Regions from separate parts of the Exiguobacterium sp. R-39 genome, predicted to be linked through region 1. Evidence: predicted binding sites of a transcription regulator. Region 1 holds the regulator's gene; the other holds the start of a gene.

The links. The regulator LexA, encoded in region 1, represses DNA repair genes until DNA is damaged. The targets are predictions, from matches to a motif close to CGAACATATGTTCG.
Positions count from the first base shown of each region.
Region 2: the regulator LexA is predicted to act here: its motif matches at 12,329-12,342, upstream of ACP26N_RS02345 (DNA polymerase thumb domain-containing protein).

Region 1 covers NZ_CP187965.1:1,126,660-1,141,363, reverse strand. Annotated here, with positions in the region: gene ACP26N_RS05835 (DUF2621 family protein) at 1-316, shown strand, start outside; gene ACP26N_RS05830 (CcdC family protein) at 349-831, opposite strand; gene ACP26N_RS05825 (cytochrome c biogenesis CcdA family protein) at 847-1,545, opposite strand; gene ACP26N_RS05820 (aspartyl-phosphate phosphatase Spo0E family protein) at 1,760-1,957, shown strand; gene ACP26N_RS05815 (SH3 domain-containing protein) at 2,375-3,277, shown strand; gene ACP26N_RS05810 (ABC transporter ATP-binding protein) at 3,332-5,098, opposite strand; gene ACP26N_RS05805 (ABC transporter transmembrane domain-containing protein) at 5,088-6,845, opposite strand; gene ACP26N_RS05800 (YneF family protein) at 6,964-7,194, opposite strand; gene tkt (transketolase) at 7,303-9,291, opposite strand; gene ACP26N_RS05790 (DUF896 domain-containing protein) at 9,487-9,723, opposite strand; gene ACP26N_RS05785 (YneB family resolvase-like protein) at 9,837-10,490, opposite strand; gene yneA (cell division suppressor protein YneA) at 10,536-10,823, opposite strand; gene lexA (transcriptional repressor LexA) at 11,034-11,648, shown strand; gene ACP26N_RS05770 (metal-binding protein) at 11,679-12,149, shown strand; gene ACP26N_RS05765 (MIP/aquaporin family protein) at 12,337-13,041, shown strand; gene glpK (glycerol kinase GlpK) at 13,079-14,596, shown strand; gene dhaM (dihydroxyacetone kinase phosphoryl donor subunit DhaM) at 14,702-14,704, opposite strand, start outside.
Region 2 covers NZ_CP187965.1:424,064-438,767, forward strand. Annotated here, with positions in the region: gene ACP26N_RS02280 (DMT family transporter) at 54-383, shown strand; gene ACP26N_RS02285 (DMT family transporter) at 380-697, shown strand; gene ACP26N_RS02290 (general stress protein) at 821-1,579, shown strand; gene ACP26N_RS02295 (aldo/keto reductase) at 1,653-2,477, opposite strand; gene ACP26N_RS02300 (iron-containing alcohol dehydrogenase family protein) at 2,616-3,641, shown strand; gene ACP26N_RS02305 (EAL domain-containing protein) at 3,696-4,658, opposite strand; gene ACP26N_RS02310 (DUF1294 domain-containing protein) at 4,872-5,144, opposite strand; gene ACP26N_RS02315 (TPM domain-containing protein) at 5,153-5,890, opposite strand; gene ACP26N_RS02320 (LemA family protein) at 5,887-6,480, opposite strand; gene ACP26N_RS02325 (undecaprenyl-diphosphate phosphatase) at 6,589-7,425, opposite strand; gene ACP26N_RS02330 (heavy metal translocating P-type ATPase) at 7,597-9,720, shown strand; gene ACP26N_RS02335 (ZIP family metal transporter) at 9,784-10,596, opposite strand; gene ACP26N_RS02340 (YolD-like family protein) at 10,666-10,995, opposite strand; gene ACP26N_RS02345 (DNA polymerase thumb domain-containing protein) at 10,979-12,304, opposite strand; gene ACP26N_RS02350 (pentapeptide repeat-containing protein) at 12,462-13,109, shown strand; gene ACP26N_RS02355 (MBL fold metallo-hydrolase) at 13,170-13,925, opposite strand; gene ACP26N_RS02360 (arsinothricin resistance N-acetyltransferase ArsN1 family A) at 13,994-14,503, opposite strand; gene ACP26N_RS02365 (1,2-dihydroxy-3-keto-5-methylthiopentene dioxygenase) at 14,646-14,704, opposite strand, start outside.

The sequences.
Region 1 (14,704 bases):
AGACGGCAAATCGATGATGGACTGGGAAGATGAATACATCGATCAGACCCGCCATTTATGGACGGATGAAACACTTGATTTATTAAATGCACTGGTTATGCCTGTTCCGGCTGCTTTTCGGGATGTGGCACGCCGAAAGATCGCGGGACGGATCGGTCAGTTCGCACTGGAAGAACGCGCATCTGTAATGACGTCCGAACTGGTCGTCAAAGGCTATATTTCTGCGACACCGAAACGGGATCATAAATTCTTGAAAAAAGCCTTACGCGAACACGCCATCGATTGGCGGGATTACGAACTTTATTTCCAAAACTAAAAGGAAGGACTCTCTCGCGAGAATCCTTCCTTTTAGTTTTGCGGTAAATGTTTGACCGGAACGATTCCCGACTTAACCTGCTTATACTTCAGGTACATCGCAATCCGCCAAGGCACAATCATCCCAAAGGCGACGAGATAAAAAATTCCGCCCGTCTCAAAAATATCAATTTGCCCGCCGATGACAAACTTCGCGACGGTCCGGACAATCAGAATCCCGAACAGGACGATGAAAAAGGCTTTCGACCGTTGCAAATAAATTTGTCCTTCGGCTTCGTAAAAATTAGACGTCTTGATCAAAAAAATACTGAAGATCATCCCGATCAATAACGCTTCTGCCACTTCCGTCCAGGTCAGACGTGATGCCGGATATAAAAACTGCAGCATCCCGGTCGACATGGCGAAGGGCGGGATTAAGATTTTTTTAGCGTTCGTCGGTTTAGCCGAAGCTTTGACACGAATGAAGCTGATCAGTAAACCCATGACGAGCGCAACCCCTGTTGATACCCAAATCATCCCATCACTTCCTTGTTAAAATCCAGTGAATCCTACGATATCACTCATCCATGCAGCAAATGCGCTGAGTCCGTCAAAATACAGGACGATTCCGAACAACATCATCAATGCTCCACCGAATTTTGTCATCTTTAAACTGTATTGAACGAATAATCTCGAACGACCGACGAAAAAGGCCATCAATAAAAATGGAATCGAGAATCCGAGCACATAAAACAGCATATACAACATGCCTTGACTCGGGTTCGTCGCTGCCAGTCCGATGACACCTGCCAAAATCGGACCCGTACATGGTGTCCATCCGGCAGCAAAACCGATTCCGACAAGGATCGTACCGATGTACCCGCCCTTTCGTTCACCTAAATTGAGTTTTTTCTCACGCATCAAGAATGTCGGTTGCCACAATCCAAGCAATACCACACCAAATACGAAAATCACGAGCGCGCCGACCATCCGCAATGTGTCACGGTAGGTAATGAAAACATCCGCTAATAAGGAAGTCGATAGGCCAAGAACAGCAAAGACCATTGCAAATCCAACCAAAAACGCTACTGTATGCAACAGTGACCGTTTTTCTCTGACCCCTTTTTCTTTTAAGTCCGTTACAGAAACACCGGTAATGTATGAGAGGAACACCGGATATAACGGAAGCGTACAAGGTGAGACAAATGACAATAACCCTGCACCAAACGCTAACCAAAGCGAGAGCTCCATTTCAGCAGCTCCTTTCTAATTAAGAAGAAGTTCCTTCTCTATTTTGCCAAACTAATCGACATTTAGCACCTATTATCTTCCGAAAGATTAAAAAGATTCATGACAACTGAAATTACAAAAAAATTACATTTCCTCAAAACAGATGAAATGTCGTTGCACTGCCAGAAACCACTTGCTAGAATATGGATATGACATCAATGTAAGGGAGGATCCTATGACAAGCCAACATCTATTGACTTTAGCAATCGAGGCAAAACGAAGTGAACTGTATCATCAAGCGGATCGGTCTAGTTTCACCTCCCCTCATGTGTTGAAACTGAGTCATGAACTGGATTTATTATTACTGGAATACTCCCGTTTCGTTCAGAAGTACACGTATCCTTCCCGTACGAACGAATCTGTTTTAGGATAAAACATTGTTTTGTTGTCGCAACAACACGACAGTCGTCCATATAGCCTGATGTAAAAGCCGTTGACGTATGGTATTCGTCAGCGGCTTTTTCGTGTTTCTTCTATATAATGCGTTTTTTTGTTTTATGTTTTAAAAAATCTTTAATTCTTTCTTTACTTTCTTCATCCGATTCTTTTTTTGAGTCTTTAGTTAGGTGAATAATTAGAATATTTCCTCTTTACCATGCCTAAAGTCCTACTTCCCCTTTAATTTTCCAAGCATTATGACCTAGACGTGACAAAACATGCATTTTTGCAATCTGTTTGTCATACTAGCCCGGTTTGTAACTTGAATGACTCTGACCTGTAAACGCACAACCCTGAATTGCCGTGTAAAGTAGGAACAGTAAACACAGCATATGTCAGGAGGACATCAATAATGAAAAAAGCAGTTTTCGCTGCAGGTCTTGCAGCAACGGCTCTATCAGTAGGATTCGCCCAAGAGACAGAGGCTGCCTCAGAGACGGTAACAGTAAATACAGCGGTATTAAATGTACGGACAGCACCTACTACGGCATCAGCGGATGTAGGTAACGTATATAAAGGTCAAAAATTAAATGTCGAAGGACGTTCTGGTGCATGGATTCAAACAAACATCAATGGCCAAAAACGTTATGTACACGGTGCTTACACTTCAGCCGGTTCTTCATTCGACTTTAAAAAAGCTACAGTCACTACGGCAGTATTAAACGTTCGTACGCAACCTACTACAAACTCTAAAGACGTTGGCAACTTGTATAAAGGCCAGTCCGTTAACGTAGAAAGCAAAGTCGGTGCTTGGATCAAAACAACAATCGACGGAAAAACTCGTTACGTACACAGCGATTATACAACTTTAGCAGGTTCAACAGCAAAAGCTCCAGCTGTTAAAGCTCCAGCAGCTCCAGCAGCACCTGTTGCTAAAGCAGCTCCAAAAGCAGCAGCTCAACCAGCTGTAGCAACAAAACAAACAACAGCAGCAAAATCAGGTACGAAAGTAACAATGAACGTTACAGCGTACACAACTGATCCATCAAATAACGGTAGCCGCCTTTACAACGGTCGCGCATTGACTGCCAGCGGTTATGATGTTACAAACACGATCACGTACAATGGTATGCGTATCGTTGCAGCATCAGCTCAATACCCAATTGGTACACGCATGCACATCTCTGGTATCGGTGAAGCCATCGTACTTGACCGTGGCGGCGCTATCCAAGGTAACAAACTTGACCTTCTCGTTGGTTCACAACAAGAAGCACTCAACTGGGGACGTCAAAACGTCACTGTTACTGTCTACTAATTTTAAACACAAACAACCTGCCGGGCGAGATCGCCTGGCAGGCTTTTTTATGTCTTAAGAAACGGATGAAACGTGTCCGGATTGTAATTCATACATTTTTTTATACAATCCGTTCTTTTCAATCAACGTCTGATGATTCCCTTGTTCCACGACTTCCCCTTGATGCAGGACTAAAATCAAATCCGCATCCTGGATTGTCGACAACCGGTGGGCAATCGCAATCGTCGTTCGCCCTTGTCGCATGCGTTTTAAGGCGACTTGAACTTTTTCTTCCGTTTCCGTATCGATTGAACTTGTCGCTTCGTCGAGAATCAGGACTTTCGGATCCCGCGCCATCGTCCGGGCAAACGAGACCAACTGGCGTTCCCCGGCAGAAAACGTCGCTCCCCGCTCTGCGACCGGACTGTCATATTGCTCGTCCAACTGATTGATGAAGCCATCTGCTTGGACAAAACGGGCTGCTTCCTCGACTTTTTGGAATGGAATCGAGGAATCGAATAACCGGATGTTATCGGCGACACTTCCAGTAAACAGGAATGAATCCTGTAACACCAGTCCGACATGGCGCCGCAGTTCGTCTTCCGGCAATTGTTCGAGCGGTTGCCCGTCAATCAAGATTCGACCCGACTGATAGGAATAAAAACGCATCAGGATATTGATGATCGAACTCTTCCCGCTGCCCGTCTGACCGACCAGGGCAATCGTCTGACCCTTCTTCGCTTCAAACGAAATTCCTTTTAAAACTTCCTTCTCTCCGTCATAACTGAAGCGGACGTTATCAAAGACGATATGTCCTTCTGTAATATCAGCGTCACCCGCAATCGTCTTCGCAGGTTCCGGCTCATCCGTATCGAGTACTTTAAAGACACGGTCCGCCGAGACGACAGCCTGTTGGAATTCAGACAGACGTTGCATGATTTGCTGAACCGGTTGGAAAATCCGCTCCATGTAACTGATAAAGGCATATACGACCCCGACCTGGACCGTTTGTGAAAATGACAGGACACCGAAGTACGTAATCAAGGACGCAATCGTCAGCGCTAACATCAACTCGATGATTGGCCGAAGCAGCCAGCTGTCGAGCTTCAAGTTCTTGTAACGGCCGTTCTGATGGGCGATGTTCGTCTCTTCAAATTCCGCCATCAACCGTTTTTCCTGGCGAAATTGTTGAATGATTGCCATCCCGTTGATCGATTCATTCAGCTGTCCGTTAATCTTCGACAACAAATCCCGGACTTCAGCGTAATATTTCGTTGAATAACGGCGGTAAATCCAGATGATGAAATAAAACAGCGGTAACAGGACTAACGCAATCGTCGCGAGGCGCGGTTCCAGTAAGTAAAGGAACAGATAGGTTCCAATCAGTTGCACCCCGCTTTGGAAGAACGTCGACAAGACACCGATATACAGTTCTTTGATGGCTTCCGTATCGTTTGTGATCCGTGAAACAAGTACGCCAGCCGGTGTCCGGTCAAAATAACCGAGCCGTAAGTGCATGACGTGGCGAAACACATCGATCCGAAGCCGTTGAATGACTTTCAAGGCGATTTTTTGGAACTCAAACGCCTGCAGATAATCGACGACGATCCCTGTCGTATGCAACAGTAAGTACACGCCGAACAATAACGCCACTTCCTGCACCGGATAGTTGCCGACCGCGACATAATCATCGATGAAGATTTTAACGAGATAGGGACCTCCGAGCTTTGCTCCGGTCGTCACAAGCAACAGTAAAAAGGCGACTAACACCTGTTTTTTAAACGGTTTGACGAATCCCAGCAATCGTCGTAAGACCGCTTTTTCATTAATATCATGATTCAAGCGTTCCACCTCCCTGTTCGACGAGTGATTCGAGTTGCTGACGGTCGTAGGTTTCTTTATACCAACCGTCACGGGCAAGCAGTTCATCGTGTGTTCCCCTTTCAATGATTCGACCCGCATCGAGGACGATGATCTCATCGGTATGCGAAACCGCCGACAGACGGTGGGCGACAATGATTTGTGACTGTTCGTTATCCGCTGTCCGGAAGTGTTCGATGATCGCTTCCTCCGTCTTGGCATCAACCGCCGACAATGCATCATCCAATACCAGAATCGGACAATCCGCGAGTAACGCCCTGGCAATCGAAATCCGTTGTTTCTGACCGCCGGATAATGTGACACCCCGTTCCCCGACCATCGTCGCATAGCCTTCCGTAAAGCCGAGAATATCCTCGTGAACGGCAGCAATCCGTGCAGCTTCCATGATTTCTTCCATCGATGCATCCGGTTTCGCAAAGGCGATATTATCAGCAATCGAAGCAGAGAACAGGAAATGATCCTGCGGAACGATTGCAACCTGCTTGCGGACCGTTTCACGCGTCAATTGTTTGACGTCCTGTCCGCCAATCGCAATCGAACCGTATTTGACATCGTATTCGCGTGATAACAGACGAACGAACGTCGATTTTCCGGCACCGGTCCGACCAACGATTCCAAGTGTCCGTCCGGGTGTCAATGTCACGTGAATGTTCTCAAGCACAGGTTGTGTCTCATATACAAACCGATCAATCGCGACTTGTAAATCAGCGGACGAAACCGTCGTCGCCGCTTCTTTCGCATCCTTGATTTCCGGTTCGATTGCAAGCATCCGTTCAATCCGGTCGTACGAAGCCCGTCCCCGTTCGACGATATTAAACAACCAGCCGAACGCAAGCATCGGCCACGTCAGTAATCCCAAATATGTAGTGAAGGACACGATGTCCCCGATCCGAATTTCCCCTTGCTGTAATAAATACGCGCCGTATCCGACGGCAATGATATAAGATAAGCCGACCAAACCGAAAATCGTCGGATCAAATAAGGCATCGATTTTCGCGACCCGGCGGTTTTTTTGAACGACATCATCAGATAACGAAGTAAACGTTCCGACATCCGATTCAACTTCCCCTGTTGCTTTCAAGACGCGGACTCCGCTGACGCTTTCTGCGACCTTGTCATTCAAATCCGAAAAAGCTTCCTGCGCATCGTGGAATCGGGAGTGCAGCATCTTCCCGTACCGTGACGTCAAATAAACCATCAGCGGCATCGGTAACAACGAAACAAGCGTCAGTTTCCAACTGATCGTCGTAATCATCGTGATGATGACGAAACTGCCCATCGTCACGGAATCGACGAGTGTCAAAATACCGGCTCCTGCCGTCATCGAGACGGCTTGTACATCATTCGTCGCATGAGCCATCAAATCCCCGCTGCGGTACTTCTTGTAAAATGATTGATCCAGGTCCGAAAAATGACCATATAGCTGACTTCGCAACAACCGGCCGAGCCGGATCGACGCTCCGAAGATGTAAAACCGCCAAAAATAACGAATCACATAGGTCGATACCCCGATCAACACCAGTGTCGCGACCAGTTTCCATAAATCATTTTTCGTCAAACTGCCTTCGCTCAGTCCGTTGACCGTCGAACCGATTACTTTCGGCGGAATCAGTTCCAGTCCGGCAACAAAAATTAAAGCAATGATGCCTAAACTGTATGCTTTCCATTCGAGTCGGAAAAACCAACTCAGTTTCCTGAAGACTCCCATACAAGTCCCCCCTTTTTAAATCGATTGAGTATTTCTAATAGTCTCACATTTTAGATTAGCCATCTTCCTAAAAAATAGCAAACAAAAGGAGACCAAATTGGTCTCCTTTTACAAGTCGTTATTTTTTCGGTGATTTCATTGAACCACTCATTGAACGCATCACTTGGTTGACTTTCTTTTGTGATGGCTTTTGACCCATTTGCATCATCAATGTCTTAATCATATCTTCGTTGATTGGTGGGTTTTGCTCCAAATAGTTCATCATGTATCGACGAGCGATATAAAAACCAAGGGCGACACCAGCTACCAAGCAAAGAAGGGCAATTAAAATCCAAATCCATGTAGCCAAGTTGCTTCCTCCTCTAACTTCAAACGTCGCTTTTTACTATACTATAATTTAAAGCCTTTGCATAGATAATGCAAAAAAAAGGTGCGCGCGTTTGCGCACCTTTCTTCATTAACCGAGTTGCTTAACTGTGTTCAAGACATTTTCGACAGACATGCCGTACTCTTTTAACAGAAGATCTCCAGGAGCCGAAGCACCAAAGCGATCGATTCCGATGACTTGTCCTTCTGTTCCTACATATTTATACCAACCGAGTGAAGCACCGGCTTCAATCGCAAGACGCTTCGTGATGCGTTTTGGTAAAACTGATTCTTTGTATTCTGCTGATTGCGCTTCAAACAATTCCCATGATGGAAGTGAAACGACTGCTGCCGTTTCGCCAAGTTCTTTTTGTGCTTCGACTAACAGATGCACTTCAGAACCTGTTCCCATTAAGATTGTATCCGCTTTGTTGATGTCACCCGCAATGACGTATCCGCCTTTTTCAGCGCCTTCAACCGTCGTACCTTCAAGTTCAGGTAATCCTTGACGTGTCATGACGAGAAGTGTCGGTTTGTTTGTTGATTGAACGGCTGTTTTCCATGCGGCAATCGTTTCTTTCCCATCTGCCGGACGGTAAACTGTCAAGTTCGGCATCGCACGGAAACTCATCAAGTGTTCAACCGGCTCGTGTGTTGGACCATCTTCACCAACAGCAATCGAGTCATGTGTCAGGACGAAAATCGACTGGATACCCATCAACGCTGCTAAACGAACTGCAGGACGGAGGTAATCCGAGAATACGAAGAATGTCGCACCGTAAGGAATGACACCACCGTGTAACGCCATACCGTTGACAGCTGCTGCCATCGCAAACTCACGCACACCAAACCAGATGTTACGGCCGCTTGGATCGATGTCGAAGTCAGCTTCGCCTTTGAGCATCGTGTTGTTTGATCCTGCTAAGTCAGCTGAACCACCGAAGATTGACGGGATGTTTTTCGCAAGAGCGTTCAAGACTTCACCACTTGTCTGACGTGTCGCTTTTTTCGATGTCAGATCATATGTTGGCAGGTCTGCTTCCCAGTTGCTTGGCAATTCGTTGTTGATGGCTTGAACAAGTTCAGCATGCAATTCTGGATGCGCCGCTTTGTATTGTTCCATTTTCTCAGTCCATGCTGCTTCTGTATCAGCACCACGTTTGACAATGCGTTCTTCGAACAAGTCTTTGACTTCTTCCGGGACGTAGAATTCTTCGTGATCCCAAACGTAGCTTGCTTTCGTCAACTTGATTTCCGCATCTCCGAGTGGTGCACCGTGTGAAGCCGATTTACCTGATTTGTTTGGTGAACCAAATCCGATGACTGTTTTCACTTCAATCAATGTCGGTTTTGTTGTTTCAGCTTTTGCTGCTTCGATTGCTTTTGAAATCGAATCAAGATCCGTTCCGTCTTCGACACGGATGACTTGCCAGTTGTATGCTTCAAAACGTTGTTGAACGTTTTCTGAGAATGATTTATCGAGATCGCCATCGAGCGAGATATCGTTTGAATCATACAGAACAACCAATTTGCCAAGACCTAAATGTCCTGCAAGTGATGCCGCTTCTGCCGAAACACCTTCCATTAAGTCACCGTCTCCGCAAATCCCGTATGTGAAGTGATCGACGACGTTTAACTCGTCACGGTTGTATTTTGCTTCCAAGTGACGTTCTGCCATCGCCATACCGACAGCCATCGCAATGCCTTGTCCGAGTGGACCAGTCGTCGCATCGACACCTGCTGTGTGACGGTATTCCGGGTGACCCGGTGTTTTTGAGTTCCATTGACGGAATGACTTCAAGTCATCCATCGCGAGATCATAACCTGATAAATGGAGGAGTGAGTAGAGAAGCATTGAACCGTGTCCTGCTGAAAGTACAAAACGGTCACGGTTGAACCATTCTGGATTTTTAGGGTTATGGTTCATATGATCCGCCCATAATGTAAATGCCATCGGTGCTGCACCCATCGGCATTCCCGGGTGACCCGAGTTCGCTTTTTGTACTGCATCAATTGATAAGGTACGAATCGTATTTACTGCTAATAATTCTACTGTTGTCATGTTCGTCAAAACAATCATCCTCTCTCTTTTTCACAAATTCCTCCTCATTTTAGCATACCCACAAATGTGATACAACTTTTCTAAATAGTATGTCACATTGAAATGAATGCGCTCTCTATTGCCGTTTTCTTGGCACTTTCGTGATACATATTACGAACGTTTCACCAAAAAAAGCTACGCCACTCATCCCAATGAGTGACATAGCTTTTGTCATTATTGTTTGTTCCGTTCTTCTTCCTGTGCTTGCTTCAGTTTTTCAGGTGTTACGTCGGTTCCTTCTTCATCGACGATTTTGATGCCCATCATCTGATTTTTGAACGAACCACGGAATGCTTCCAGATAGGCAGTCCGTAATTCTTTTTGTTCCGCTGTTTCTGCATCAGTCAGCGGTTCGACTTTTGATTTATTGGCTAATTCGTTAATCCGGTCCAGTTGTTCTTGTGATAACATGATATCCCTCTTTCTGTTGACTCAAAGTTGAGCTTTCAATAGTAACCTTACTGTAAAAGACACGAAAAAAAAAAGCAAGTTTGATGCGCCGCTGAGGCATCAAACTTACTTCCTTATTCGTACGTACTGACTACTTCTTTATATTCCAGATAACGCCGGTTGACGGTCGCTTTCGAAATGTCGTGTCCCATCCCTCTTAATGTCACCGCGATGTCGGCGAATGTCAGTCCTAACTCACGTAACCGGACGATTTCTTCAATCGGGACTTCCTTTCGGCTCCGACCGGCATTTTCACCTTGACGGTTGAGGTTCTGCTCGGGACGAAATCCATTTTCGACAGCCCGTCGCATCCCGCGGGCAATTTTCGCATTATGCAGTTTCCGTTGATACTCTTCGACGAGCGATACAATTTCAAGAACCATCGCTTCGGCGTCTGCCAGTTTATACTCGCCATCCGATTCCATCGTCATCAGTTGAACCTGATGTTTTTGGAACGTATGTAAAATGGCGATTTTGGCATTCCCGCGTCCGATCCGCGTATCATCCGTCACGAGAACGGCATCCACGGCTTGACGTGTGACGTAATCGAGAACGGATAACATCCCTTCCCGATCAACGTCATAACCACTTTCCTTTTCCGTGATGATCTCCACGACTTCAAATCCTTTTGTTGCAGCGAGTCCCGACAGTTCCGATCTTTGCCGCTCAAGCGAGCTGTCCTGTGCTTCTTTTTCCGTCGAGACGCGACAGTAGATTACTACTTTCACTGTACTTCACACCCCTGTTCGTTCTTTGACAACCTTTACAGTTTGTCATTGTTGCGCGATTGGTACAACGATTTTGTTTTTCGAAATGACATGAGTCGTCTTCAGTTCATTATTCTCGATCAACCACTCGACATATTCCTGATCTGTCATCGATCCGTCATTATAGACTTCGGCGACCTGTTCGACGGTCGCGTTTTGATCGACTGTGACAGAAGCCGTCAAGAGTTGCTCGACCTTCTCGTCCGGTCGAGGTGTTAAAAGGAAAAGAATGAAAGCCAGGCTGAGCGTATAAAAAACAATGGAAAAGGCATGGGTACGAATCGTATGCATCATGATAAATCCCTCCAGTTAAAAATGTTTTTAGAATAGATGTTCTCGGAACAATTGTTCGCATAACTCATCTTAAACCAAGAACCGGTGTTCGGTCAACACAAAATGTCGAACAATTGTTTGTACGCTCATTTGTTCTATGTTATAGTGATTTTAGAAACATGTATTCCTATAACCTTCAAAAAACCAATCCGGAAAGAGGTGGCAATTCATATGCGGAAAATGTCGAAACGACAACAAGAAATCCTTGACTACATCGTTGCTCAAGTAAAACTGAAAGGGTATCCCCCTTCAGTTCGTGAAATCGGTGAGGCTGTTGGTCTTGCTTCAAGCTCAACGGTACACGGTCATTTGGATCGTCTAGAAAAACGCGGACTGATTCGCCGTGACCCAACTAAGCCACGTGCGATTGAGATATTGCTTGATAAAACTGATGAAAATCACGAAGCCATCGTTCATATTCCCGTCATCGGGAAAGTAACGGCCGGTTTTCCAATCACGGCCATCGAAAACATTGAAGAACATTTCCCGCTTCCTGCCCATTACGTCGGGAACGAAAATGTCTTTATGTTGACGATTGATGGTGAGTCGATGATCAACGCAGGTATTCTAGACGGTGACCGGGTCATCGTTCGTCAGCAAAACACAGCAGAGAATGGTGAAATCGTCGTTGCTATGACCGAAGATAGCGAAGCGACCGTCAAACGGTTCTTCTTAGAAGATCAACAAGTACGTCTCCAACCAGAAAATGATTCGATGGACCCGATGTATTTCGATAACGTCTCGATTCTTGGCAAGGTCATCGGCGTATATCGGACGATCCACTAAGCGAGGGACCAGCACAGCTGGTCTTTTTTTATGCCTTCTGGAAATGTACACGATACAGTCAATACCGTTGCTTTAACCGGCTATGTTGCGTATTCGGTCGCAACCCAGCAGACGGATTGGCTTCCAACCGCTGTCGGCATCGCCGTCGGCACCCTTTGGCTTTCACCAGACCTCGACTTGAAGTCCGAACCTTACTACCGGCACGGTCCTTTACGGGTCTTTTGGATGCCTTATGTCAAAATCATGCCCCACCGCTCCATCTGGTCGCACGGTTTGATCATCGGCGATCTCATTCGCCTGATGTACAGCGCCGCTTTTCTGATTCCGCTTTTATTTTTGGCGCTGTACCTGAAAATCATTGAATCGAGTACGGTCGATTCCTGGTTCGCGTCCATGCCTGCTTTCATCATCGGCGTCATGGTTGCCAGTACGATACATATTGTCCTTGATCACTCCAGCAGCTTCTTTCGAACAAAAAAGAAGCGGAAAAAGCGTCGTTGAAAATCCTTCGTTCATTGTAAAAATGAACGAAGGATTTTTTTAGTATCCATTATTCATTTTTTTAAACATAAATTAAGGAAATTTTAATTCAAAGATTTGAATTAATTGTATTGAAAACGTTCTCAATTAGATGTAGGTTTAAATGGAAAGGCCATTATTTGCTTTAATCCAAAGGGAGGGTTTTTGCATGAGTAACTTTACAAGTGAGCTGATTGGAACAATGATTCTGATTTTGCTCGGCGACGGAGTCGTTGCAGGGGTTGTCTTGAGAAAGACGAAATCTGAGAACGGCGGCTGGATTGTCATTACATTCGCTTGGGGTCTCGCCGTCATGACGGGAGCATACATTGCTGCCTCGAGTGGTGCACATCTCAATCCTGCATTGACATTGGCGCTTGCCATGAATTCCGATTTACCGTGGGCAGACGTACCTGTCTATATCGCCGGTCAATTAATCGGAGCATTCATCGGTGCAGTACTCGTTTGGCTTCATTATATGAAACACTTTGAAGCGACTGATGATCAAGCAGCAAAACTGGGTGTGTTCGCAACAGGTCCGGCGATTCGCCATACACCGTCAAACCTGATTTCAGAAATCATCGGGACGTTTGTCTTGGTATTCGGAATCCTGTCATTTGGTCTGACAACATTTGGTGACGGACTGAAACCATTCATCGTCGGTCTTCTTGTCGTCGTCATCGGTCTCTCGCTCGGTGGTACAACAGGATATGCCATCAACCCGGCCCGTGACCTTGGTCCGCGGATTGCACACGCTATCTTACCGATTAAAGGAAAAGGTTCATCTGACTGGGGTTACTCGTGGATTCCAATCGTTGGTCCGATCATCGGTGGTGGAGTAGCCGTCTTGCTGTATCAACTGCTGCAAAACTGATTTTGTTTGACACCTACATCTCAAGGGGGATTTCAGCATGGAAAACAAGTACATCTTAGCACTCGACCAAGGAACAACAAGCTCACGCGCCATTATTTTTGACCACGATGGTCAAATCGTGAACTCTGCGCAACGTGAATTCAAACAATACTTCCCGCAACCGGGCTGGGTCGAGCATGATGCCAATGAAATTTGGGGATCAATCCTCGCTGTCATGGCGGATGCTCTCGGAACGGCTGATATCAAACCGAGCCAAATCGCAAGTATCGGAATTACGAACCAACGTGAGACGACGGTCGTCTGGAACAAAGAAACAGGTAAACCTGTCTATCACGCGCTTGTCTGGCAATCCCGTCAAACATCCGGTATCTGTGATGAGCTGAATGCACAGGGTCTGAACCAAACATTCCGTGATAAAACAGGTCTTCTGATTGACGCCTACTTCTCAGGGACAAAAGTGAAGTGGATTTTGGATAACGTCGAAGGGGCACGGGAACAGGCAGAAAACGGAGAACTTCTATTCGGAACAATCGACACATGGCTCGTTTGGAAGCTGTCTGGTGGAAAAACGCATATCACAGACTATACAAACGCTTCCCGGACATTGATGTACAACATTTACGAACAAAAATGGGATGATGAGTTGCTTGAAATCCTGACAGTTCCAAAATCAATGTTACCGGAAGTCCGTCAATCAAGTGAAGTGTATGACAATACCGTTCCGTATCACTTCTTCGGCTTCGAAATTCCGATTGCCGGAATTGCCGGTGACCAGCAAGCTGCTCTCTTCGGTCAAACATGTTTCGAACCGGGTGAAGGAAAGAACACGTATGGTACAGGTTGCTTCATGCTCATGAACACTGGTGAAAAAGCCGTTTCGTCTGACCACGGTCTACTGACGACAATCGCCTGGGGTGTCGACGGAAAAGTCGAATATGCACTCGAAGGATCAATCTTCGTTGCCGGATCCGCGATTCAGTGGTTGCGTGACGGCTTACGGATGTTGAAAAACGCGAAGGATTCAGAAGGTTATGCGTTAAAAGTCGATTCGACAGAAGGCGTTTACGTCGTTCCTGCCTTCGTCGGACTCGGTGCCCCGTACTGGGATAGTGACGTTCGTGGCGCGATCTTCGGCTTAACACGCGGAACGGAGAAAGAACATTTCGTCCGCGCGACTCTCGAATCCCTTGCTTATCAGACACGTGATGTCTTGACGGCAATGGAAAAAGATTCAGGCATCGAACTAAAAACGTTGCGTGTTGATGGTGGTGCGGTTTCGAATGACTTCTTGATGCAGTTCCAGTCGGATATCTTAGGTGTACCGGTTGACCGTCCGGAAATCAATGAGACAACAGCTCTCGGTGCTGCATATCTTGCTGGTCTCGCAGTCGGTTACTGGAAAGACAAAGCTGAAATCAAAAAACAATGGAAACTCAACCGTCAGTTCAAACCAGAAATGAAAGAAGACGATCGCGAACAGCGTTATGCCGGATGGCAAAAAGCGGTCGAAGCGACAATGGCGTTTAAACCGAACAAAAAAGAAGTCAACGCCTGATTTCTTTACTGGTATTCCCTCGCGGAATACCAGTTTTTTTGTTTTCCCTAAAAAAACAGGTTCGCTTCCTCTTCGGAAACGAACCTGTTATTCGGATTACCTGTTTTA
Region 2 (14,704 bases), 700 kb from region 1:
AGGCGCTTGCTCCCGGGCTTTTTTGTTTGATTCGAAACAGAGGAGGAAACAACATGGCAAAATATTGGTTAAGCATCATCCTGGCATCCTTTTTTGAAGTCGGTTGGGTCATCGGATTAAAACACGCAGCGACCCCACTCGAGTGGGGAGCGACGATTGTCAGTATCATCGTCAGCTTCACGGTGTTAATCAAGGTCAGTAATCATCTGCCGGTCGGAACGGTCTATGCGGTGTTCGTCGGACTCGGAACAGCGGGTACGGTCGTAACGGATATCGTCTTATTCGGTCAGTCGGCATCCATCATCAAGTTGATGTTGATTGCAGTCCTGTTAGTGGGCGTGATTGGTTTGAAATTAGTCAGTGGGGAGGGGGAACAACAATGAGTTGGTTCTATTTGATTCTGGCAGGACTATTTGAAATGTTAGGTGTCGTCCTGATCAATACGTTTAATCAGCAAAAAAACACCAAAAATCTGTTGTTGATGTTCGCTGGTTTTGGTCTCAGTTTTTTATTCCTCACTTTGGCGATGAATGAGCTGCCGATGGGGACGGCCTATGCGGTGTGGACCGGAATTGGAGCAGCAGGTGGTACGATTCTCAGCATGATTTTTTACAACGAAGCGAAGGATTGGAAACGGATTGTTTGTATCGGTTTAATTCTCAGTGCGACGATCGGTTTGAAGCTGGTCGGAGAATAAACATATCATTTAGATTACTTTTCCTGTTTGAGCCGACTGGGTGGCATATTTTAGCTGAAAAAAGGAAATACTCCTTATAAGACAAGTACGTCATTAAATTCGTGCATAAGGGGATGGATTGGTATGAAAACGAAACAGTATATCGGAACGTTTTATAAAGAAGAAGAACTGATTTCAAAAATGGATGAGTTGCATCAGCAAGGTCATCGCGAAGAAGATTTTTATATCATCGTTAAAGAAAAATCGAATCTTCAACTGGTCCGCAGTCAGATGGACGCGGAAATCGCGACGACGAAACCGTCGTGGATTGACCGGATTCGCGGGAATCAGGGACGTGATCAGGAAGTAAATGATCTGTTTGGTTCACTCGATTTACCGGCGGATCAAGTCGAGGTCCATAAGACGGAAGTCGAAGGCGGTGGATTCGTTCTGTTACTGGAAGTTCAGGACATTCAGTTCGATCCCCACTTAAACACGGACAATACACATCCTGACGTCAAAGTACGTTACGGCAGTTACGAAGAAACGCATACATCGGACGATGCCAATTCAAATGCCCAACTCGGATCGGGAAATCCGCTTGATGTCGATAAAGACTCAAAAGAAGAACACGCGGAGATTGATTTGCACCGTGCGGGTACGGATAAGATGCCGCAAGACGAAGAAGCCATTCATCATGCCAAGTTAAAAGAAGATCGTAAACCGGATATCGCGATGCGCCGGGACGATGATTTTAAGCGTCCGGAGTGGGAAGAACAAAAAGTACGTCACGAAGAACAGCAGCAGGACGGGAAAAAAGACGACATCCACCGTCCGAACCGTTCGGCGGATCATTCCGATGATTTAGCAAAACAAGATCACGGAAATGATTTGGACCGTTAATGCATACAAAAAGGCTGACGCTCATGTCAGCCTTTTTGTATGGGGCGATGTTTACGTTGATGTAAGCCTCGTCTTATTTTTTATGCATGTCGTCCGGATTCGAGCCGGTCCGCTCATTCCGATTGAGCTGATCGATTTGTCGCATGTCATCCGGTGATAACACAAAATCAAAGATGTCCAAGTTTTCCTGAATCCGGCTTGGTGTGACGGATTTCGGGATCGCGATGATGTCATGCTGAAGATGCCAACGGAGAACGACTTGAGCAGGTGTCTTACCGTGACGTGCCGCGATGTCTGTGATGACCGGGTCTGTTAAGGCATCGCGTCCCTTCATCAACGGGCTCCAGGCTTCGACGACAATCCCGTTCTTTTGGCAAAATGCGCGAATCGCTTCCTGACTTAAGAACGGATGCAGTTCGATTTGATTGACGGCAGGGACGACGGTTCCTTCTTCCAATACCCGTGTTAAATGCGGAATGTGGAAATTCGATACTCCGATCGCTTTTGCTTTGCCATCTCGATACAGCTGTTCTAAAGCACGCCACGTATCCATATACAAATCCTCGTCCGGCATCGGCCAATGAATCAAGTATAAATCAACGTAATCAACCCCGAGCTTTTGGAGACTGGTTTCAAACGCGGCCAGTGTCCGTTCATAACCTTGATCCTTATTCCAAACCTTTGTCGTCAAAAAGATATCTTCCCGTGGAATCCCCGAATCCTTTAAGGCGCGACCGACACCGGCCTCGTTTTCATAAATCATTGCCGTATCAATGGAACGGTAGCCGACCCGTAAAGCTTCCCGCACCGCTTCATACACTTCCTGTTCCGGGACTTTAAACACACCGTATCCCAGTTGCGGCATGACCAGCCCATTGTTCAACGTAACGAATTCCATTTGAATTCCCCCTTAAGATAATAATCCTGTCTTACCCAGTTTACGCTTTTCACTTTCGAAAATCGAATCAAAGGAAGGGTTGAATTGGCACAAGGAAATCCGTATACTGAGCGTTAACAAATAATGGGAGGGATCAGGATGATTCGTCAAGCCGTTTTACAATACATACACGAAGAACAAGCCGTCGATCGGCTTTCAGAACTGTTACGGGGGAGAAAAGCGGTGCTGATTCACGGTGAACAGGCATTAAAATCGTCCGAACAGTATTTGCCGGAATTGCCGAAGCTGCTGTTTTCCGGACATTGTACAGATCAGCAGGTAATAGAGCTTACAGAACAATGTGCCACGTACGAAATGATCATCGCTCTTGGCGGCGGGTCCGTCATTGATACGGCCAAACAAGTGGCCGTCAAACGAAATTGCCCGTTGATTGTCATTCCGACGATCGTCTCGAACTGTGCCCCGTGGACACCCCTTAGTGTCATGTATGATGAACGGGGTCGGTACCTTCGTTTTGACACGATTCCTGTCGTCATTGAAGCATTATTGCTCGACCATCGGATTTTAGCAGCCAGTCCATATGATTATTTTGTTGCCGGACTGGTCGATACATTAGCGAAATGGTACGAAGCCCGGGCGCTGAGCGGATCGACTTCTGACCATCCTGTCGTCGAATCGGCCTTACGGATGGCAGAACACTGTAAACGATTAATTTTGCAGACACCGATCAGTCCAAAACAATTTCAGGAGTATTCGTCCCCGATTCAACATCTGGTGGAGACGGTCATTCCGCTTGCCGGAAGTGTCGGTGGATTCGGTGACGAAGCAACACGTGGGGCGATTGGTCACGGTGTTCATAATGCGTTATCTCCGTTCCCGTCGACGAACCGAATTTTACACGGAAGTAAAGTCGGTTACGGCTTGTTGATTCAGGAGTTATTGTTAGGTGAAACAGTGTCCTATACAGAGTTGCGACAGTATTTGATTGAAAACAAACAACCGACGACGAGTACAAATCTAGGATTGACGGAAGCGGAGCGAGCCGACTTGGCGCAACGAATTGGTCAGGAACCGCTCTGTCAACTGATTGCGACGGATTGGTCGAAGGCGACCGTTCTTTCGGCCTTAATGAAAAATGACCGGGAAGCAGTACTCATATCTTGATGGAAATATAAGATAAAGCCCCTCTCCTCGAAGCGGAGGAGAGGGGCTTTACGATTACTGTGCTTTTGCCAGTTCTGAGTACGGTGCGGGACGGCCGAGCAGATAACCTTGTCCGAGATCAAATCCAAGTTCGCGGCAGAGATCGAGTTCTTCCTGACGTTCGATGCCTTCCGCAAGAATCTGAATCCCCATCTCTTTTGTTAAATGACGCGCTTTTCGTAAAAAGGCTTCATTTTCTGTTACAGTGTCACAGTTTGAGATGAAGGCACGATCAATTTTGACATAATCCGGTTGGAGTAACGACAACATATCAAGCGTCGAGAAGCCGGCACCGACATCATCGAGTGCTACTTGGATGCCTTGTTTTTTATATTGTTCGAAGACATGTTTCAAGTGATTGACGTCTTCGATTTTTTCCGTCTCGACGACTTCGAACACGAGCCGGCTTGGATCCACGTTATACCGTTCGACGATTTCGAACGTATGACGCAGGCAGTACTCCGGATTGTAGATGGTCGAAGGGAGGAAGTTAATAAAGGTTTTTTGCGTTCCACCGACCAGATGTGTTGCCCGAATCGCTTCTTCACGCGCCCGTTGATCGAGTCGGGAATGAAGCCCCATTTTGGAAGCGGTCGAAAAGAGCAGACCCGGGGACATCGGAATCGTTTGGTCAGCGGCCCGAAGCAACGCTTCATTCGCAAAAAGTGAGTTGTCTTGAATGTTGAAGATTGGTTGCAGATGACTCGTCATGATGCCGTTTTGAATGAAATCAATGGCTTGTCGGCTCTTCAACTGTTCGAGTAAAACAGAAGCTGCAAGTACAGGTGTCACGAGACGTGATCCGTTCGCCCGGCAGGAAACCGGAAAATCCCCAATCTGTAACGTAGAGCTAAGGATTTGTTCCAACTGCTCAAATGAACTGTAAGAAAATACTTCTGGCGCAGGCGATTGAATATGTAAAGAACCGGCCTCGATAAAACGGATTGTTGTTGTACATTCGGCGCAAGGATGCCACATGAATGGGTGTCCACCTCTCTTGGTAAAATACGTCTGTAAAAGATGTATTTATTAAATTAGTTAAAGTCTTTACCCGAAGATAATCTATAAATAAACCTGATATCAACTATTTGTCCTTCAATTGACCAAAGTAAAAAAAAAGATAGGTACAGTTCATCTTTTGATGAACCATCCTGTCTTTTTTATCGGTTAATCGGTACATAATTTAAAGGATTACGATCGAATCCACAAAATCCAAAGCGTAGCATGCAGTAAAATTGCTAACGGTACAAAGAGTTGGAATTTGGCGGTCCGTGTTTTATGCCGGACGAGTTGCATTGCCAAAAGCGTCCCGAGAGCGCCGCCTAAAAAAGCAATTGTCAACAAGGTGGCTTCCGGCGTCCGCCATTCGTGTTGCTGCGCTTGGCGTTTATCCCGCCACATTGAAACAAATCCAATGACGGTCATGATGCCGTAAAATACAACGATACCTGAAAAAATAGTCATAGCAGTCCTTACCTTTCCGCGCCGCCGCCGCCGGAACTTCCGCCGCCGCCCCGGCTGCCGCCACCGCCTCCACCACCACGCATGATAGCGGAAAAGATGTTGATGATGGCAAAAAAGAACATCCCGCCGGTGAACTTCATATCGAGGAATAACAAGAGAACGAGACCGGCGCCAATCAGGACTTTTGCCCATGTACTCAAACCGCCGTCCGCACTTTTCTTAACCGGATCCTTCGATTCAAGCGACTGTTCTTTCGAAACGACACTGACGACCGCTTTATATGTTTCGGACGCTGCTTTACCATACTCGCCTTGATCACGATAGGGAACAGCGTACTTGTCGAGGATGCGTCCCGCTGTGATGTCGGTCAGAATGCCTTCGAGCTTATAGCCGACTTCGATCCGGAAGTTCCGGTCTTTTTCGTTTGGGGCCACGACAACGAGAATTCCGTTATCTTTTCCGGCCTGTCCAATACCTTGAGCCCGGAACGTTTCATTGGCATACGTGCTTAGATCTTGTCCTTTTAAATCCGGCACAGTCTTGAGCACGACCTGTGCCGTTGTATATTGTTCGAGTTCTTGCCCGAGACGAGCGAGTTCCGCTTCTTCCGACGCGGTCAGCAGCTGTGCATCATCCTGGATGAAGAATGCTGCGCCCGTGCGTTCTGACACGGCTTCGGCAGTCGGAGTCAGAAGGAAGAAGACGAGGAACGCGGTAAAAAGCAGTCGCGTTCGTCGCCAAATCATTTCGAGTCACTATTGAAGTCGACCGTCGGATTTTCACGGTCACTTTCGGAGATTTCATAATATGGTTTTTTCTCGAAACCAAATGCCGAAGCATAAAGCGAAGTTGGGAAACTGCGACGTTTTTTGTTATAGACTGTCACAGCATCATTATAATCTTTACGGGCAATACCCAGACGATTTTCCGTTCCTTCGAGTGTATCCATCAACGATTGGAACCGTTCGCTTGATTTTAAGTCCGGATATGTCGTTTGCAACGCGATTAATCCACGAAGCGAAGATGTGACCTGTTGATCGGCTTCAATCCGTTGTTCTGTTGAAGCAGCACGTGCTAAGCCGGCTTGTGCTTCAGCGATATCACCATACACTTTTTGTTCCTGACCGGCGACACCTTTGACGGTTTCGACGAGATTCGGAATTAAATCCGCCCGGCGTTTGATTTGATTATCGACTTGCGACCACTTATTTGAAACATCTTCTTCCACATTGACGAGACTGTTGTATTGTCCGATTGCTAAAAATGCAATGAGGACGACGACCGCAATCCCGATGATGAGAGGTAACTTGGAACCTCCACGATTTCTACGAGCCATAACGATGACCACTCCTTTTTTCTGTATCTCAACTATATATACCCTAATCGTTCTTAATTAGTTTCATGAAAATGAAAAACTACCAACGATTCGCTGGTAGTTTGAGGATTACATGTAGACGATGACCGCAAGAATGGCTGCCAGGACAAGGCGGTAAATCGCAAACGGAACGAGTTTAATTTTGTTGATCAGTTTCAGGAAGAAACGAATCGACAGTAACGCAAAACCGAACGAAGCGATGAAACCGACGATGTAAAAGCTGAGGTGTGCCATTTCGATGTACTGCCAGTTTTTAACGAGTGACAAGGCACTTGCACCAAACATGATCGGAACAGCCATGATGAACGTAAAGTCTGCTGCCGTCCGGTGATTCATCCCGAGGAACACCCCTCCGGAAATCGTCGAACCGGACCGTGAGAAGCCCGGCCAAAGCGAGATACACTGGAATAGGCCGACAAGAGCTGCCTGGCGGTACGAAATCTGATCAAGCGTCGTTGTTTTCGGTTCTTTTGGTCCGAATTTATCAGCCGCAATCATCAAGATGGCACCGGCTGCAAGACCGATGATGACGGTATCGATGGAGAAGAGGTTTTCATCGATGAAGTCTTCGAACAACAGACCGAGAATGGCTGCCGGAAGTAAACCAATCAGGACGTGACGTAACTTTAATTTGTGTGTACCGGTTGCATCGTGTTCACCTTCAATTTTGTAAAGACCGATTAAACTGAACAACCGTTTCCAAAAGACGACGATGACGGCTAAAATCGAGCCGAGCTGGATGACAATCTTAAATGTATTCGCGGAGTACTGAGTTAAGAACTCTGAAGTCTGCAGCCACATATCATCGACGATGATCATATGTCCTGTCGAGGAGACAGGGGCGAATTCCGTCATTCCTTCGACGAAACCGAGTAAAAGTGCTTTAAGTAATTCAATGATAGTCATGTTATTCTCCTTCTATATTTTTCTATTTAAAAACATATCATGTTTTATTCTTCTGAGATAGAACTAATCAAAATATCGGGCGCAAGTCTGAGACAAATGTGACTTGTTGAAAAAGAAATAAAGGAGTAAGCTATTCTTATAATCAAACAAACGTTTGAATGAGGTGGGAGAATGGAAGCGAAAACAGAACGTCTTCAGATTACAGGAATCGATTGTGCGAACTGTGCTGCGAAAGTGGAGCGGGGTGTTGCGAACGTAACAGGCATTGAACAGGCAGATTTGGATTTTGCCGGTCAGAAACTTTATCTGACGTATGAAAAGGACGTTGCATACGACGAGACGTATCAGGCAGTCATTGAACGGATTCAGCAGCTCGAACCGGATGTACAAGTGATACGGACAGCATCCGCAGAAGCAGTTGATCCGCATCAACAGGTGGGACATGACCATAGTCATCCGCACGATCACGGTCCATTTTTAAATCGTACGAAAAAAATACAATATAGTATCGGGATGATATCCTTCATCGGTGCCTTTTTTGTTCCGGGATCAATTGACCTTCTATTTTTTACGATTGCCTACTTTTTAATCGGTTGGGATGTCCTTCGAACCGCTGTAAGAAATATCCGGCAAGGTCAAGTGTTTGATGAGAACTTTTTAATGGTCATTGCGACGGCTGGTGCTTTTTTAATCGGAGAATATCCGGAAGCCGTCGCTGTGATGCTGTTTTATCAAGTCGGTGAGTTTTTCCAACACCGTGCCGTCGATCAGTCGCGTAAATCGATTGCCGCGTTGATGGACATCCGGCCGGATATCGCGACGCTTGAGGATGGCCGGCGTGTGAGTTCGGAACAGGTGAACATCGGTCAACGGATTATTGTCCGGGCAGGGGAGAAGATTCCACTGGATGGGACTGTTCTTGAAGGGGAAGCGTTCATCGATACGACGGCATTGACCGGTGAATCGATCCCGCGGCGTGTCCGTCCGACCGAGCCGATTTTAGCCGGGACGATTAATACCGATGGTCATCTGTTGATTCAGGTCGATCGACGATACAGTGAGTCGACCGTCGCTAAAATTCTGGATTTAGTCGAAAATGCGTCACGCCATAAAGCACCGACGGAAAAATTCATTACACGATTTGCACGGATTTATACACCGATTGTCGTCGTGATTGCAACACTTCTTGCCATCGTGCCGCCACTCGTTGTGACGGGAGCGGCTTGGAACGACTGGATTTACCGGGCACTTGTGTTCCTTGTCATCAGTTGTCCCTGTGCGCTCGTGATTTCAATCCCGCTCGGCTTCTTTAGTGGAATCGGTGCTGCTTCGAAACGCGGTATTCTTGTCAAAGGCGGAAATCATCTCGAAGCGTTACAACAACTCGATACGGTCGTCTTCGATAAAACGGGAACGTTGACGGAAGGTGTGTTTGAAGTCGTCGAACTGAAAGCCGTGCATGGATCGGAAGACGAACTGCTTCGCGTCGCAGCGACCGTTGAGCAACACTCGAATCATCCAATCGCAAAATCGATTCAACGGATGTATGCCCTGCATGGTTCTATTCCGACCGCTGTTCAAGACTATCAGGAAGTAGCCGGTTCCGGCGTCGCCGGACGGTTCGGCACGGATCAGATTCAGGCGGGAAATGCCCGGTGGTTCAAAGAACTCGGCTTGATGCCGCTCGATCAGACCGAAGACGGGACTTATGTGCATGTTGCCCGAAACGACAGCTACCTTGGATATATCCGGATTGCCGACCGTATTAAAGATACGACGATAGAAGCATTACGCGAACTAAAAACACTCGGGATTCGCCAGACAATCATGTTGACCGGAGACCGGCGGGAAACGGCGGAACGGATCGGGCAGCAAATCGGGATAACGCAAGTAAAGGCAGAACTGTTGCCACATCAAAAAGTGGAACAACTCGAAGCGATCTTAGATCAAGCAAAGGGACAGGTCGCGTTTGTCGGGGACGGAATTAATGATGCTCCCGTATTGACGCGGGCGGATGTCGGGATTGCGATGGGTGGACTTGGAAGTGACGTCGCGATTGAAGCAGCGGATGTCGTCCTGATGACGGATGAACCGAAACAACTGGTCGAAGCGATTCGGATTGCCCGGTCGACACGCCGGATCGTCTATCAGAACATTACGTTTGCATTAGGTATCAAAGGGATTTTCTTATTGCTTGGTGCCTTTGGTGTTGCGACGATGTGGGAAGCCGTTTTTGCCGATGTCGGTGTGACAGTCCTCGCTGTCCTAAATGCGATGCGGATTTTACGAAAATAAGAATTCAATCTACAAATAAAACCTCTCCCATATTTACACGGGAGAGGTTTTATTGATGTTACATCAGCCAAGTGCGACGTCAAGAATCATCATAACAGTGAAACCGACCATCAGACCAAGTGTTGCCAAGTCTGATCCGTTTTCAGCCTGTGATTCGGGAATCAATTCTTCGACGACGACGAAAATCATTGCGCCGGCGGCAAACGCCAAAGCATACGGCAAGAGCGGTTGAATAAAGAAGACGGCAGCAGCACCGACCATTGCAGCAATCGGTTCGACGATCGCCGACAATTGTCCGTAGTTAAAAGCCCGCCGACGTGACATGCCTTCTCCGCGAAGCGGAATCGACAAAGCAGCCCCTTCCGGCATGTTTTGAATCCCGATTCCAAGTGCCAGTGTCAAGGCACCGGCAACGGTCGCACCATCCATGTTCAGTGCGGCGGCACCGAACGCGACACCGATCGCGAGTCCTTCCGGGATATTGTGGAGCGTAATCGCGAGAAACAGCAACGTTGTTTTTTTCAGACCGGTCGAAGGACCTTCAGCGGTTTCGAGCGGAGCGGATAAGTGCAGATGGGGAGTTACAAAATCCAGGAGGCGGACAAAAAAACCGCCTGCGAGGAAACCGATTGCGGCCGGCAACCAGGCAATCCCACCATCTTTTTCCGTAAATTCAATTGCCGGGGCAAGCAAGGACCAAAACGACGCCGCAATCATGACACCGGCTGCAAAGCCGAGCATCATATTCATGACCCGTTTTTCAATCGTCGTAAAGACGAAGACAAGTGCGGCCCCGAGTGCCGTCAATCCCCAGGTCATCATACCGGCAAGCAGGGCTTGCATGACGACCGGAAGTCCGGTAAACCATTCCATCATACCAATCAATCCTTCTTTCAATGACAATTCTTAAAATAAGTGCGTATCGTACAGCAGCTTCTGTCTCTTCTACCCGTTTTCGATCCGGATGATTCGTCCGAGCGGAATTTCAATCCGTGAGGACCCGCGCAAAACAAGGTACGCGCGCTCACGGTGAACCTGCTCGATGAATCCGGATGTCGTGACATAGCCTCTTTCACTATAATACGTGATTTCGAGCTCGGTTCCTTCTATTAATGATTGTTCGAGTAAAAAATGCCAAGGATACTGCAGTTGTTCATCGATGACAGGAAAATCGATGTGATGTTTTTCAAGATAATAGGCTTTAAGCAACTGGATGTGTTCCGGCATCAAAAAGGGAAGCCACTTGAGATTTCCGCGGTCACGGTAACGTGTCATGTAAATCACCTCCCGGATGTCCGCCGACGAATCGGAGGCGGCGTTTCGCGACACTTGTATCGAGGAAAGACACCGCCAGCCGGATCGTTCCTTTTCCGTAACGTAAATTGACATGGTCGATGGCTTTTAATAACCGTTTTCTGCGCCAGACCTTTGTATTGTCTTCAAACAAGGACAATTGAAGTGTTCCCTGATCCGGGGTGAGTTGTCCGAGGGCGACCGATAGAAAGCGAACCGGTTCACCGTCGAGCCAATTCGGTTCGAACAATTGGAGGACGTAACGCAACAACAGCCGTTCATCGGCGGTCGGATAAGGCAGGCGGAGCTGTTTCGAAAAGCCATCCCGGGTGACATGGCGGGAGTAGCGAACGCCGAGATGCACCGTCCAACCGACTTGATTAGAAAAACGGACCCGTGCGGCGACATCACCTGCTAATTCGGAGAGGACTAAACGAATCTGTTCGTACTGGTAATAGTCACGCATCAAGGTCACTCCATGGCCGATCGTTCGTTTGGCATCGGATGTGGTCTGAAATAAAGTCAGGGGATTGATGATCGTCGGAGAACTGTCAATTCCCCAGGCGTGATGCCAAAGTTCTGCCCCGATTACGCCGAACTGTTCGTGCAGATCTTCCACCCGTGCTGCTGCCAGGTCACCAATCGTTTCGATACCAAGCGCCAGCAAATGCTGTTCCATCATCCGTCCGATGCCCCACATTTTACGAATCGGAAAATCGTGCAGCAACCGGGAAACATCCGCATATCCGCATCGTGCGATGCCTTCACGTTTTCCACGTAAATCAAGGACCAGTTTTGCGATGACATTGTTCGGACCAATCCCAATCCGGACCGGAATGCCGGTCTGATGCCAAATCGCCGTCTGGATTTTTTGAGCCGTTTCAACATCTGAGCCAAAAAGCCGTTCCGTTCCGGTCATATCGATAAAGTTTTCGTCAATCGAATAGATCCGGATCGCGTCGGGAGGTGCAAACTGATGCAAGACATCCAGTACTTCGATTGATGTTTTCATGTATGCCAGCATCCGCGGTTCGACGAGCACAATCTGTTTCCGCTCACGAGAAGGCAGCTGCTCAATTTGATAAAGACGACTAGCTGTCTTAATGCCAAGTTGTTTTAAGGCGGGACTGGCCGCAAGAATAACGGATCCGGATCGATGAAGGTCTGATACGACAGCGAGTTTCGTCGTCAAAGGAGGAAGGTTTCGGTAACGGCATTCGCAACTGGCATAGAAGGAGACACTGTCGACACAAAAGATGCGTCGATCGGGAAAAGAGATAGTCGGGTTCATCGGAAACACTCCTTGATACATAAAAGAACGTTTGTTCTTGTTTTTGATTTGACTATATCATGGTCTCAGTCGGTCTCAAATCAAAAAACCAAAAAAAGAGTCAATCTTTGCTACACTAAGAAAGATGAAAGTGAAGTAAAGAAAGAAGGGGAAGTACGTGAAAAAACAAATCATTCAATTACCCGAGTTACCGCATCAATTGACACCAGAAACCTTTGCGGATGTCGAAATCGATGACCCGTATCTGTACCAAACGCTGTATGAAAAAGAGACATTACCGGTCGAGCTGACAGAACGGCTGGACGTCAATCAAGTCTGTTTTCGGAACGTCTCGTTTGCAGGACTGGTTTTTGAACGGGCTTCATTTGAAAATGTCCGGTTTGAACAATGTGACTTGACGGGCTGCCAGTTTCAGGACAGTCGTTTTCACCGGATCGTCTTTGAGGATTGTCGTCTGACCGGGATTCACTTTGAGTCCAATACAATCGATCATGTGACGATCAAAAACTGTCAGGCTAATTATGCTCAAGTTATCCGGACAGCGTTACGTCACGTCGCACTGGAGCAGACGACGATGCGGGAAAGCCATTTCTTTGAAATGAAGCCAACCGATTTCCGTCTGCATGAAGTTGATTTATCGGAAAGCCAATGGGTCGAGACGGCGTTAAAAGGACTCGATCTGCGGCATGCCGATCTGTCCGGAATCACGATTGATCCACGCTTCTTACCGGGTGCCGTCGTTACGGAAAGCCAGGCCATCACATTTGCCCGTTTACTCGGACTCGTCATTCCAAGTCACGATTAACGATAAACAAAATGAAGTCCGCTGTCCCGGTAGTACTCGGGACAGTGGACTTCATTTTGTTTAGAAGGAAATGGTTTCACCGTCATCCGGGATGAGGAAATGTGCGGACAGATGATGAGCGGCCAGAAAGTCGGCAATCATATCGCGGCGCAGGAGACAATGGTTGACGGTCTCGAGATGCGAGACGATGATCGTGGCTTCAGCCGCCGCTTCATGAACAGCAAGCAGATCACGCTGGGACATCGTAATCGGTTCGCCGGTCAGGAATTGTGCAGCACCACTGTTGACGATGATGATATCCGGCGCATGTTGTTCGATTGCCTTCGCGACTTCATCACACCAAATCGTGTCACCGGTGATATAGAGCGTCGGTTCGTCAGGATGTTTCAAGACGAGACCGGACACCGTACCCATCCGTTGACCGATTTCACCGACACCGTGTTGTCCCGACGTATGGGAGACACGGATATCACCGAGCGACAGTCCGTTCTCAAACGAAGATACATTCGTGAACCCGGCTTCGCGGATCGTGGCTGCATCCGACTCATTTTGTGCATAAAGCGGAATTTGTTTCGGTAACACTTCTTTTGCCGTCTCGTCAAAATGGTCGGCATGCAGATGGGTGACGAAAATCGCGTCCGGATCAAGTAACGTCGCGATATCGACCGGTAAGTCGACGAGCGGGTTCGGAACGGCATTAGGTGTGTGACCAAACGGCGGTAAGGTTCCTTTTTCACCGAGAAACGGATCGATTAAAAATACTTGATTGGCATAAGTGACGACGAGTGTCGCATTACGGATCTGTTGAATATCCACAGGCAGTCTTCCTTTCGGGTTGGGAATGTTTCACTGTTCGTTCATTTCCCATTCAGACGCCGGACTAATCATATCTGCTCGTCGATCGTTTTCGGAAGCAATTTTTCCATCGCCAGGACATCGACATAATACCCGTTAAGCATACCCTGTTCCTTAAATGTTCCGACAATCCGGAAACCGGACCGGATGTACAGTTTTTGACCGAGTCTGTTAAACGGAAACGTAAACAGAATCAACTTGTGGAACCCTTGCGTAATCGCGTGTTCTTCAATGACATGGAGCAGTTGACGCCCGATGCCTTGTCCGCGGTGGGTCCGGGTGATGTAGACCGATAGTTCACCGACCGATTGATAGACGGGGCGCGGATTGTAGGGGTCAAGTGAGATGAAGCCAAGGATCGTCGTTCCTTCATACGCTACAAACCCGGCATAGCGGGGTGTCCGTTCCTGATACCAGTCCTGCATGAAAGATAATTCCTTGGTATCCGTTTCAAGCGTCGCGATCCGATCTTCGATGCCTTCGTTATAGATGGCGAGGATGTCTTGTAAATCAGCTTCTTGGACAGGACGAATCATCATACACGTGACCTCCAATTCAAAAGAGTCTTTTCTTCATTATATAGGAGGAAACGAAAACAAGCGGTATGTTTGTAAGATAGGAATGGAGCAGAAAAAAACAGACAGCCGGATGGACCGGGCCGTCTGCTATTCGGATGTTTCCTCAGTTTGTAGTTTCGATCGGATCTTTTTCGTAAATTGGAACCCAACCATCCGTTGTCA